DNA from 3 places in the Nocardiopsis coralliicola genome. Region 1 is predicted to be linked to each of the others. Evidence: riboswitches for the same ligand, from Rfam matches in the RefSeq annotation. Region 1 holds a riboswitch; each other region holds the start of a gene.
The links. Region 1 has a riboswitch for cobalamin ahead of cobN (cobaltochelatase subunit CobN). Riboswitches for the same ligand answer to the same signal wherever they lie in the genome.

Region 1 (3,265 bases):
TCGCGCCGGTGAGCGCCGGGTCGAGGCCGGCGGTCCAGGCAGCGTACTCCTCGCCGGTGATGCGGACGTGGGCGTCGGTGAGCTGGCCGTCGGTCAGCCACTCCTCGTCCTGGCCGCCGGCCGCGATGAGCGCGTGCATGAGGGCGTCGGCCGCCTCGGCCTCGTCCGGCAGGTCCAGGCCGGGCAGCGCGTCATCGCCGCCCAGGTCATAGCCCTCGGCGCGGAGCCGGCGCAGCAGCCGCACCATCGACCGGGGCGTGTCCAGGCCGACCGCGTTGCCGATGCGGGAGTGCTTGGTGGGATAGGCCGACAGCACCACCGCGATCCGCTTCTCCGCGGCGGGGATGCGGGAGAGGCGGGCGTGCGCGGCGGCGATGCCGGCGAGCCGGGCGCAGCGCTCGGGGTCGGCGACGTAGCGCGGCAGGCCGTCCTCGTCGACCTCCTTGAAGGAGAACGGGACGGTGATGATCCGGCCGTCGAACTCGGGGATGGCGATCTGGTTGGCCGAGTCGAGCGGCGTGGTGCCCTCGTCGTTGGCCTCCCACTCCGCGCGCGAGCTGGTCAGCGAGAGGCCCTGGATGACGGGGATGCCGAGCGCGGCCATCCGCTCCACGTCCCAGGACTCGTCGTCGCCGCCGGCGCTCGCCGTGGCGGGCGCACTGCCGCCGGCGGCCAGCACGGTGACGATCAGGGCGTCGAACCGGCCCAGCGCGGTGTACAGCTCGTCGGGGGCGGAGCGCAGCGATCCGGCGAACACCGGGACGCCGGTCGCCGTGCCGGTGGCGTCGATGGCGTCGGCCAGCGTGTGCGCGAACGCGGCGTTGCCGCCGGCCTCGTGCGCCCGGTAGTAGACGATGCCGATCCGCGCCAGCCCGTCCGCCGCGGGCGCATTGCGTTCGGCGAAGCCCCACTGCGGCAGCTCCAGCGGCGGCTCGAAGCCGTCGCCGGTGAGCAGCACGGTGTCGGAGAGGAACCCGTGCAGCCGCGCCAGGTTCGCCGGACCGCCCTCGGTGAGGTAGCGGTGCGCGTCGGTGGCCACGCCGATGGGCACGGTGGAGTGCTCCATCAGCTCAGCGCTGGGCTGCTGCTCGCCGCTGAGGACGACGAGCGGGGTGCCGCGCTCGCGCACCCGGGCGAGCCCGGGCCACAGGTCGTGCGGCGATCCGAGGAGGCGGACCACGACGAGGTCGGCGCCCTCGACGGCGGCGTGCAGGGCCGCGTCGGAAGTACGGGAGGGGTTGGCCCACGTGTAGCCGGCACCGCTGCCGCGTGCGGACAGCAGGTCGGTGTCGGACGTGGACAGCAGCGCGATCCGCGCCGTCATGGCGGCGTTCCTTCCTCGGGGTTCTCGCCCCATCGGCGGTCGGACTGCCGCGGCCAGTGTCTGGCTGCACCCGCGCCGAGCTTTCGGACGGGCGTCACAGTGGCGGAACCGCCCCGGAATCGCACCGGGTTCCTGCAACCGCGGACAGAGGCTCCACCCTAGGGGCCCCGTCCTGCCGCGCTCCACGCGGGGGCCCGCGTCGGCGCGGCCGGCACCGCGCCGCCCGCGTGCTGCGGCAGTGTGCGGCGCCGCGCCGCCCCCCCCCCCGCCGGAGGTGCTCAGCGCTTGCGGCCCACCCCGCCGTACTGGTCCATGCCGCCCGGCGCGCCCACCTCGGTCGGCTCCGGCCGCCACAGCGGGAGCGGCACGATGCCGGGTTCGACCAGCTCCAGTCCGTCGAAGCGCGCGGCGATGTCCTCCGGCGAGCGCAGCAGGTAGGGGAGGCCGCCCTGGGCGTTGCCGTGCTCCATCGCGGCGTTGTAGGCGGGACTGGTGTTGGTTCCGTCGTAGACGGCCAGGTAGCTGCCGGGCGGAAGGGCGCCGACGAGCCGGCGCACGGTGGGCAGCACGTCGCCGTCGGGCAGGTGGCCCAGGATTCCGAGGAGGAGCAGCGCGACGGGGCGGTCGAAGTCCAGCGTCTCCGCCGCGCGGGCCAGGATGGTGTCGGGGTCGCGCAGGTCGGCGTCGAGGTAGGCGGTCGCCCCCTCCGGGCTGCCCGCGAGCAGGGCGCGCGCGTGCGCGAGCACCAGCGGGTCGTTGTCCACGTAGACCACGCGCGAGTCCGGTGCGAGCGACTGGGCGACCTCGTGCGTGTTGTTCAGCGTCGGCATCCCGGTTCCGACGTCGAGGAACTGCCGGATGCCCGCCTCCTGGGCCAGGTAGCGCACCACCCGGACGAGGAAGGAGCGGCCGGCCCGCGCCAGCGCGGTGATCTCCGGGAACGACGCAGCGACCTGGTCGCCGACCTCCCGGTCGATCGGGTAGTTGTCCTTGCCGCCCATCCAGTAGTTCCAGATCCGCGCGGAGTGCGGCACCGAGGTGTCGATCGCCGGCTCGGCGGGCGACGACTGCGCCGCGGCCGGCTGGAAGGGCGGCGCGCCCTCCGTGAGGCCGTCCTGTCCAGTGGGGGTCGTGCCGTCTGCCATGGGGGTCCTCACTCGGTACGTCGCGCCGTCAGGTCCGGAAGCGGGGCCCTGCCGCCGGACGGGCCCGGTGGATCCGGCCTCCCCCGAAAGCCCGCAGTGGCAGAGGTTCCCGCCTTCGCGGCCGAGCATAGGCGCCGGCGCCCGCCGCGGCCGCGCTACCCGTCCGGGGTTTCCGGGGAACCCGGGCGGAGGAAGCGGATGACCGGGTGGCCGGGGCCCGGGGCGACCTCGGCGGCGACGCCGTAGACAGCCTGGATCGTGGCGGGGGTGAGGACCTCCGCCGGGGTGCCTTCGGCGACGGCCGTGCCGCGGCGGAGCAGGACCAGCCGGTCGCAGTACATCGCCGCCAGGTTCAGGTCGTGCATGGCGATCACGGTGGTGACCGGCAGGCTCACGACGAGCTCCATCAGGTCGATCTGGTACTGGATGTCGAGGTGGTTGGTCGGCTCGTCGAGAAGCAGCTCGCCCGGCTCCTGGGCCAGCGCCCGCGCGATCTGCGCCCGCTGCCGCTCCCCGCCGGACAGCGTGTGCCAGGACCGCGCCGCCAGCTCGGCCAGCCCGGTCCGCTCCAGGGCCGCGGCGACCGCCGCGCTGTCCGCCTTCGACTGCGGCGTCCAGGCGCGCCGGTGCGGTGTCCGGCCGAGGGCGACCACCTCGCGCACCGTCAGCTCGGTCTGCGTGTGCGCCACCTGCTCGACCGCGGCGATGCGGCGGGCGGCCGCGCGCCGCGGGACCCGGGCGAGCGGGGTGCCGTCGAGCAGTACCGCGCCGCCGGACGGCGCGAGCACCCCGGACA
Region 2 (3,265 bases), on a different contig from region 1:
ACGCGCTCGCCGCGGCGCGACTGGCTTGGCGGCTGGGGTCCACCCGCCCCGAGCTCGCCGCGATGACCGCCGACGACCTGCACCAGGCGCAGCGGCTCTGGCGTTCGGAGCAGGCCGCCTCCTTCGAGGCGTACCTGCGCCGCTCGAAGGACCCAGGCGCCGTCATCGAACGGGCCTGGCCCCTGGTCCCCCGCCCCGCCGCCGACTGAGTTTCCCCACCCTGTGGACGGAGCGGCGCCACGGCACACGGGCGCCGGTGCGCCCCGCTGACGGAATCCCCTCCAGGGGGCGGGACACGCTCTCGACCGGGGCCCGGAGGGCGCGGCAGGTGCTCAGCGCTGCGCTGCTGCCGTGCCGCCGGCCGGACGGGCAGAGCGGGCGCCGTCCGCCGGGGCGCTCCCCGACCGGCCCTCCTCAGGCCAGCGCGCGGAGCGGCTCAGCGAGTTCAGCGGTGTAGAAGTCCAGGAAGGCGTCGACGTCGCCGCCTGCGTTGAGCAGTGCGAGGCGGTCGTAGCCGGCCTCCGCGAACCGGGACACCTGGGCGACGTGCTCCGCGGCGTCGGGCCCCGCGGAGACCATGCCTGCGACGTCGTCCACCGTCACCGCCGCCGATGCGGCGTCGAAGTTCACCGGGTTCGGAAGCTCCGCCATCACCTTCCACCCGCCGGCCGCGAACCGGATCATCTCGCGCGCCCTTCGCAGCGCCTCGTCCCGGTCCGGCCCCACGGCCAGGGGCACCTCGTTGTAGCGGGCGCCGCCCCCGCCCGCACGGGCATACACCTCGGCGATGTCGGAGCGCGGCTCGTTGGCGAAGAGTGCGTCCCCGTGTTCGGCGGCGAGCTCGGCGGCACGCGGGCCGCCCGCCGCGACCACGATCTCCGGCGGCGTGTCCGGCAGATCGAAGACCCGCGCGTCCTCCAGCGTGATGTGCTCGCCGTCGAAGGAGTGGTAGCCGCCGGACCAGAGCAGCCGGATGACGTGCAGCGCCTCCTCCAGCATCCGGTGGCGGATGTGGACGGGCGGCCACCCCAGCCCCACGACGTGCTCGTTCAGCCGCTCCCCCGCGCCGACCCCGAGGAAGTGCCGTCCTTGGGCGAGCAGCGCGACCGTCGCCGACGCCTGCGCCACCAGCGCCGGGTGGTAGCGGAGGGTCGGGCAGGTGACACCCGTGCCGAGCCGGATGCGCTCGGTCCGCTCGGCGATCGCCGCCAGCACCGACCAGGCGAACGGCGAGTGGCCCTGGCTGTCGAGCCAGGGATGGAAGTGGTCGCTGATCTCCACGAAGTCCAGGCCCGCCTCCTCGGCCCGCACTGCCTGCCGGACGAGTTCCCGGGGCCCGTACTGCTCCGCCATGAGCTTGAGTCCGAACTGCACCGTGCCACCTCCGTGCTCGCTGCGTCTGTGCCCGCGCACGCCGGGACGGCTCCCGGCATGCGGCGGGCGGCCTCGGGGTGGCCGTAACCGGTGCGCCCCGCGGCTAACACGGGGAGGCGCAGGGTTGGGGAAATACTGACCGTGCGATCATGTGGCTGCGCGGCCGGACGTGGCCGGGCAGCACACACCGTGCACCGAGAGGTGCAGTACCGAACAGCAACGACGGCGGAGACGAGGAAGCCGGTGCGAATCCGGCGCGGTCCCGCCACTGTGAGTCGGAGAGCCGGTCCCCGCAGACGCCACCGCCGCCGGGCGGGAAGGCAGGGACCGCGCGATGACCCGCGAGCCAGGAGACTCACCGCCGTCGTCCTCGACACCCGGGGCGGATCTCCCCGCGAGAGGATGGCACGCATGGACGCACGGATGAGGCCACCGGTCTGCTCCGCGTCCGGCCGCCGGCCGGGCCGAGGCGACACGGAAGGACCTGCCGCCCCATGCCGTACACAGCGCCGCCCCGGAAGGCACCGGCCCGGACCCCAGGGCCCCGCCCGCACCAGGACCTGATGGGCCGGTCACGCGGCGGCTCCGCAGCAGCAGCACTCACCGATGCCGCGTCGCTCGGCGGCTTCTTCTCAGCCGTCCCCGCAGAAGCGGGGACGGGCCGGCCGGTCGAGGCGCTGTGGAGCCGCGCCGAACTGGTCCCGCGGATCGCCGCCACCCGGCGGGCGTTCGCCGAACGCGCCGGGGTGGGGGTGGCGAGGGTGGAGCCGCGGGTCGCGGCGTCCGTGCTGTTCCAGAGTGTCGCCGCGCGCCTGCTCAGCCCGGCGGTGGCGACGGCGGCACTGCACGGCGCCGTCCCGGACCCCGCCGCGCTGCGGTGGGCGGATCCCGCGGGCGGCCCGCTGCAGCTCCTGGTGGCCGGCGGCCCCGGCGATGTCGCGCACGGCCGCGGGCCCCGCGCGGTCGGCGCGGCGGTGGCGCGGTTCTACGTGGCGGGGCTGCTGGCGCCGGCGTCGACGGCCTTCCGCGCCGCAGCCCCCGTCTCGCCGACCGTGCTGCGCGGCAACGCGGCCTCCTCGGTCGCCGCGGCAGCCGAGATGGTGGCCCGGCAGCGCCCCGAGGCCGCCGGAGCCGCGGAAGCGGTCGCACGGGCCGTCCTCGCGGACGCCGACCTTGCCGACGCGATCGACTGGCACGCACCGCTCAGCGCCTCCCCTCCGACCCCCTACCAGCGGCGCAGCTGCTGCCTCTACTACCGGCTGCCGGGCATGGGCACCTGTGGAGACTGCGTGCTGCGGTGACGCGCTGCCGCCGCGGGCCCGCGCTGCTCCGGCGCTCTACCCGTGGCTGGCGGCGCGAGGATGGCCGAACCCTCGGGGTGGTCGGCGGGAGCCAGGCGACCGCGGGTTCGGCGTAGAGCACCAAGGCAGCGGGCGGCTTCGTCGGCGGTCTTTCCGCTCTGTCCCGCCGCTCCCGGCCGCTGCGCGGCCAGAGTTTCCACTGTTCGCGGGCTGGAGCGGACGGGACGGCTCGGAGCGCAGGCTCCCGCGCCCAGGTGGCCCGGGTGGCAGCTGGTCAGTGCGTCGGACAAGCGCAACAGCGGCCGGCGAAGCCGCCCTTGCCTTTAACGCCGTGGGCCTGCCCCGCGACCAGCACAACCCCGGCCGCTGCCGCGCCGGCAGCGGCCGCCCTTCCCGGTCCGCGTCAGGCCCTCGTCGTCTTCGTCATTCGGCTGACCCCAGGTTGCGGTGCGACGCGGGCCATGGTGCCGGCCCCGGCCGGTCGGCGGTCCGTGCCGGGCCGGCCGGTGCCAGCGCGTCCGGGTCAGACCACCGCGAGGGTGAACGCGAAGACGGCGGCGCAGATCGCCAGCATCCCGAGACTGGCGGTG
Region 3 (3,265 bases), on a different contig from region 1:
TCGACGCCGCCCTTGTCGAGCGTGGTGAGGTCGGGGTGGCTCTCGGTGTGGTTGGCGATCTCGTGGCCCTCGGCGTAGGCGCGGCGCACCGTGGTCGGGTGCTCGCGCACCGGCTCGCCGGTCACGAAGAACGTCGCGTGCGCATCGTGCTCGGCGAACGCGTCGAGCACGTCGCCGGTCCGGCCGCCGGGGCCGTCGTCGAAGGTCAGCGCCAGGCACTTGGCCTTCTCGCCGGAGCAGTCGACGTCTTCGGCGCCCGGCTGGCCCGGGACCGCGGCCGGCTTGCCGCCGTCCTTGGGCGCCGCGGCGCCCTCCAACCGGAAGTCGCGGGTGACCTGGGTGGAGGCGGACAGGGCCCGCTCGCCGAACTCCGACAGCAGCGGCTCGGCCTCCTTGCGCGGCACGACCGCGCGCACCGGCTCGCCGTCCTCGCCGCCGGACAGCTGGCCGTCGTCGAATTCGGCGACCAGGTCGCCGCCGGGCGTGAAGCCCAGCGAGTCGTACATGCGCGCGATGGGGTAGAGGTCGCCGGTCTCGACCCCGTCCTCGTCCAGCTGCTTGGCGACGGCCTTGTGCAGCTCGGCCAGCTCGGCGTCGCCGGCGAGCAGTTCGCTGGCGTAGGCCGGGCGGCCCTCCTTGGCGTCGTACCAGTAGGTGGAGTAGGAGGTGCGCTTCCCCTCGGAGTCCTCCTCGTCCTGCACGAAGCGGACCCCGAGCACGTCGCCGCCGGCAGCGCTCAGCGCGCCCTTGATGGACAGCGACTTGGCCCCGGGGTTGGCGTCGACGAAGTCGTCGGCCTCGGTACCGGTGACGTCCTTGAGCCGTTCGGTGAACGGGTCGGCACCGGGCACCTTCGGATAGGCCACGTCGATGCTGACGTCGCCGTCGTCGGAGTCGGTCTCCTCGCCGAGGCCCGGCACCGTAGCCGGATCCACCTCGGTGATCGCGTCGGCGGGGCCGGCGGGCTTCTCCGGCGGGGACTCCTCGGTTCCGGATGCGTGCTCGCCGCCGCCGGGACTGCAGGCGCTGAGTGCGAGCGCAACGGCGGCGGCACCGAGAGCGGTGCGGCGGGCTGTGGTTGAGCGGTAGCGGATCACCTGGAGATCGTCTTCCTCACGTAGACGAACCTGGACCTCGCAGGATCATCGCACTCGGGGAAGGGGCGAAGCCGGGGAGCGAGGTCATGGGGAGGGAAAGCCTTGGGACGGGAAGGCCAAGCGGGCCCGGTCCCTGGACACCGAAACGGACCCACCTATACTTGCAGCCGCGATCGGTTCACGCACCGTACATCCGGTGGGTGTCGCAAGAGGGAACCCGGTGGGATTCCGGGACTGCCCCGCAGCGGTGAACGGGAACGAAAGCCGTCAAGAGCACTGGGCCAGGCGCCTGGGAAGCGACGGCCGGTAGATCCGGCACCGCCGAGCCCCTGACGGGCCCGGCGGAGCCCCGCCCGTGAGTCCGAATACCTGCCGGTCGCCCGGCGGCGCGCCCGCGCCGCCGGAGGTCGGTGCGCCCCGCGGGAGGGTGCGCGGACGGGCGGTGCGGTGTGCCGCGCCCGCGCCTTTCGCGGCGCCCGGGCGGCACCGGCCTCCCCGTCGTTCGCGCGCGCCCCGCTCCGGCGGCCGGCCGCAGGTCGATCGACGAGGGAGAGACGACACCAGAATGGTCTCCACCGCACACGGCTATCCGCGGATCGGACCCGACCGCGAACTCAAGAAGGCGTGCGAGTCGTACTGGGCTGGGCGCATCGGCGCCGCCGAGCTCGACGCCGTCGGCGCCCGCCTCCGGCGCGGCGCATGGGAGGACTTCCGCGCGGCCGGGATCGGCGCGATCCCGTCCAACACCTTCTCCTACTACGACCACATGCTCGACGCGGCGCTGCTGTTCGGCGCCGTCCCCGAGCGGTTCGGCCCGGCGCCCGAGGGCGACCGGGAGGCGGAACTCGCCCACTACTTCACCCTGGCGCGCGGCACCGGGGAGGTGCCGCCGCTGGAGATGACGAAGTGGTTCGACACCAACTACCACTACCTCGTCCCGGAACTCGGCCCGCAGACCCGGTTCCGGCTGGCCGGAACCAAGCCGATCGCGGAGTTCACCCAGGCGCGCGGGCTGGGCTTTGCTACCCGCCCGGTCCTGGTCGGGCCGCTCACCTTCCTCGCCCTGTCCAAGCCGGACAGCGGCGCTCCCGGTGACTGGAGCCCGTTCGCGCTCCTGGACGGCCTCGTCGCCGCCTACCGCGAGCTGCTGGCCGCGCTCGCCAACGCCGGCGCGGAGGCGGTCCAGCTGGACGAGCCGATCCTCGCCACCGACGAGGGCCGCCGGCGCACCGCCGAGCTCAGCCGCGCCTACACCGCGCTCGGCGCCCTCGGCACGCGTCCCGAGATCACCGTCTCCACCTACTTCGGCTCGATCGGCACCGCCGCACTGGAGGCCCTGAAGGACACCGCGGTGGAGCGCATCGGCCTCGACCTGGTGGCCGGGCCGGAGGCGGCGCGCGAGCTGGCCGCCGTCTCCGGGCTGGGCGGCAAGGCGCTCGTCGCCGGCGTCGTCGACGGACGCAACGTGTGGCGGACCGACGTCGCCGCGGCCCTGGCCACCCTCACCCCGCTGCTCGGCCTCGCCCGCGAGGTCGACGTGTCCACCTCCTGCTCGCTGCTGCACGTGCCGGTGGACCTCGAGGCCGAGACCGGCCTCGACCCGGCCCTCAAGGCCCGGCTGGCGTTCGCCCGGCAGAAGCTCGACGAGGTCGCACTGCTGGCCGGCGCACTCGACGGCGGCGGATCCGCCGGCGACCTGGCCAGGGCCCGGGAGCCGCTGCCGGAGCCGGCGGGCTTCCGCGACCCGCGGGTCCGCGCGCGCCTGGCGGCGCTCGGCAGCGGCACCGGGCGCGCCGAGGAGCGGCGCGGCGCCCGGGGCGCGGGACTGCCGCCGCTGCCCACCACCACCATCGGCTCCTTCCCGCAGACCGAGGACATCCGCAAGGCCCGCGCCGAGCACCGTGCCGGGAGCATCACCGGCGCCGAGTACGAGGCGCGGATGCGCGCCGAGATCGACTCGGTGATCGCACTGCAGGAGGACATCGGCCTGGACGTGCTCGTGCACGGTGAGCCGGAGCGCAACGACATGGTGCAGTACTTCGCCGAGCGGCTGGGCGGGTTCACCACCACCGCGAAGGGCTGGGTGCAGTCCTACGGATCGCGGTGCGTGCGCCCGCCGATCCTGTACGGCGACGTCAACCGGCCCGCGCCGATGACCGTCGAGTGGG

Region 2: it holds a riboswitch for cobalamin, as region 1 does, so the genes downstream of both, ACYVGT_RS11440 ((2Fe-2S)-binding protein) here and cobN (cobaltochelatase subunit CobN) in region 1, are expected to answer to the same signal.
Region 3: it holds a riboswitch for cobalamin, as region 1 does, so the genes downstream of both, metE (5-methyltetrahydropteroyltriglutamate--homocysteine S-methyltransferase) here and cobN (cobaltochelatase subunit CobN) in region 1, are expected to answer to the same signal.

Annotation. Positions count from the first base shown of each region.
Region 1 covers NZ_BAAGXT010000005.1:176,530-179,794, forward strand. Annotated here, with positions in the region: gene cobN (cobaltochelatase subunit CobN) at 1-1,324, opposite strand, end outside; cobalamin riboswitch at 1,359-1,482, opposite strand; gene ACYVGT_RS06410 (SAM-dependent methyltransferase) at 1,603-2,469, opposite strand; gene ACYVGT_RS06415 (ABC transporter ATP-binding protein) at 2,625-3,265, opposite strand, start outside.
Region 2 covers NZ_BAAGXT010000012.1:58,031-61,295, forward strand. Annotated here, with positions in the region: gene ACYVGT_RS11430 (exonuclease domain-containing protein) at 1-209, shown strand, start outside; gene ACYVGT_RS11435 (TIGR03557 family F420-dependent LLM class oxidoreductase) at 415-1,374, opposite strand; cobalamin riboswitch at 1,581-1,751, shown strand; gene ACYVGT_RS11440 ((2Fe-2S)-binding protein) at 1,938-2,675, shown strand; gene ACYVGT_RS11445 (DoxX family protein) at 3,199-3,265, opposite strand, start outside.
Region 3 covers NZ_BAAGXT010000056.1:16,654-19,918, reverse strand. Annotated here, with positions in the region: gene ACYVGT_RS25350 (polysaccharide deacetylase family protein) at 1-1,097, opposite strand, end outside; cobalamin riboswitch at 1,255-1,488, shown strand; gene metE (5-methyltetrahydropteroyltriglutamate--homocysteine S-methyltransferase) at 1,663-3,265, shown strand, end outside.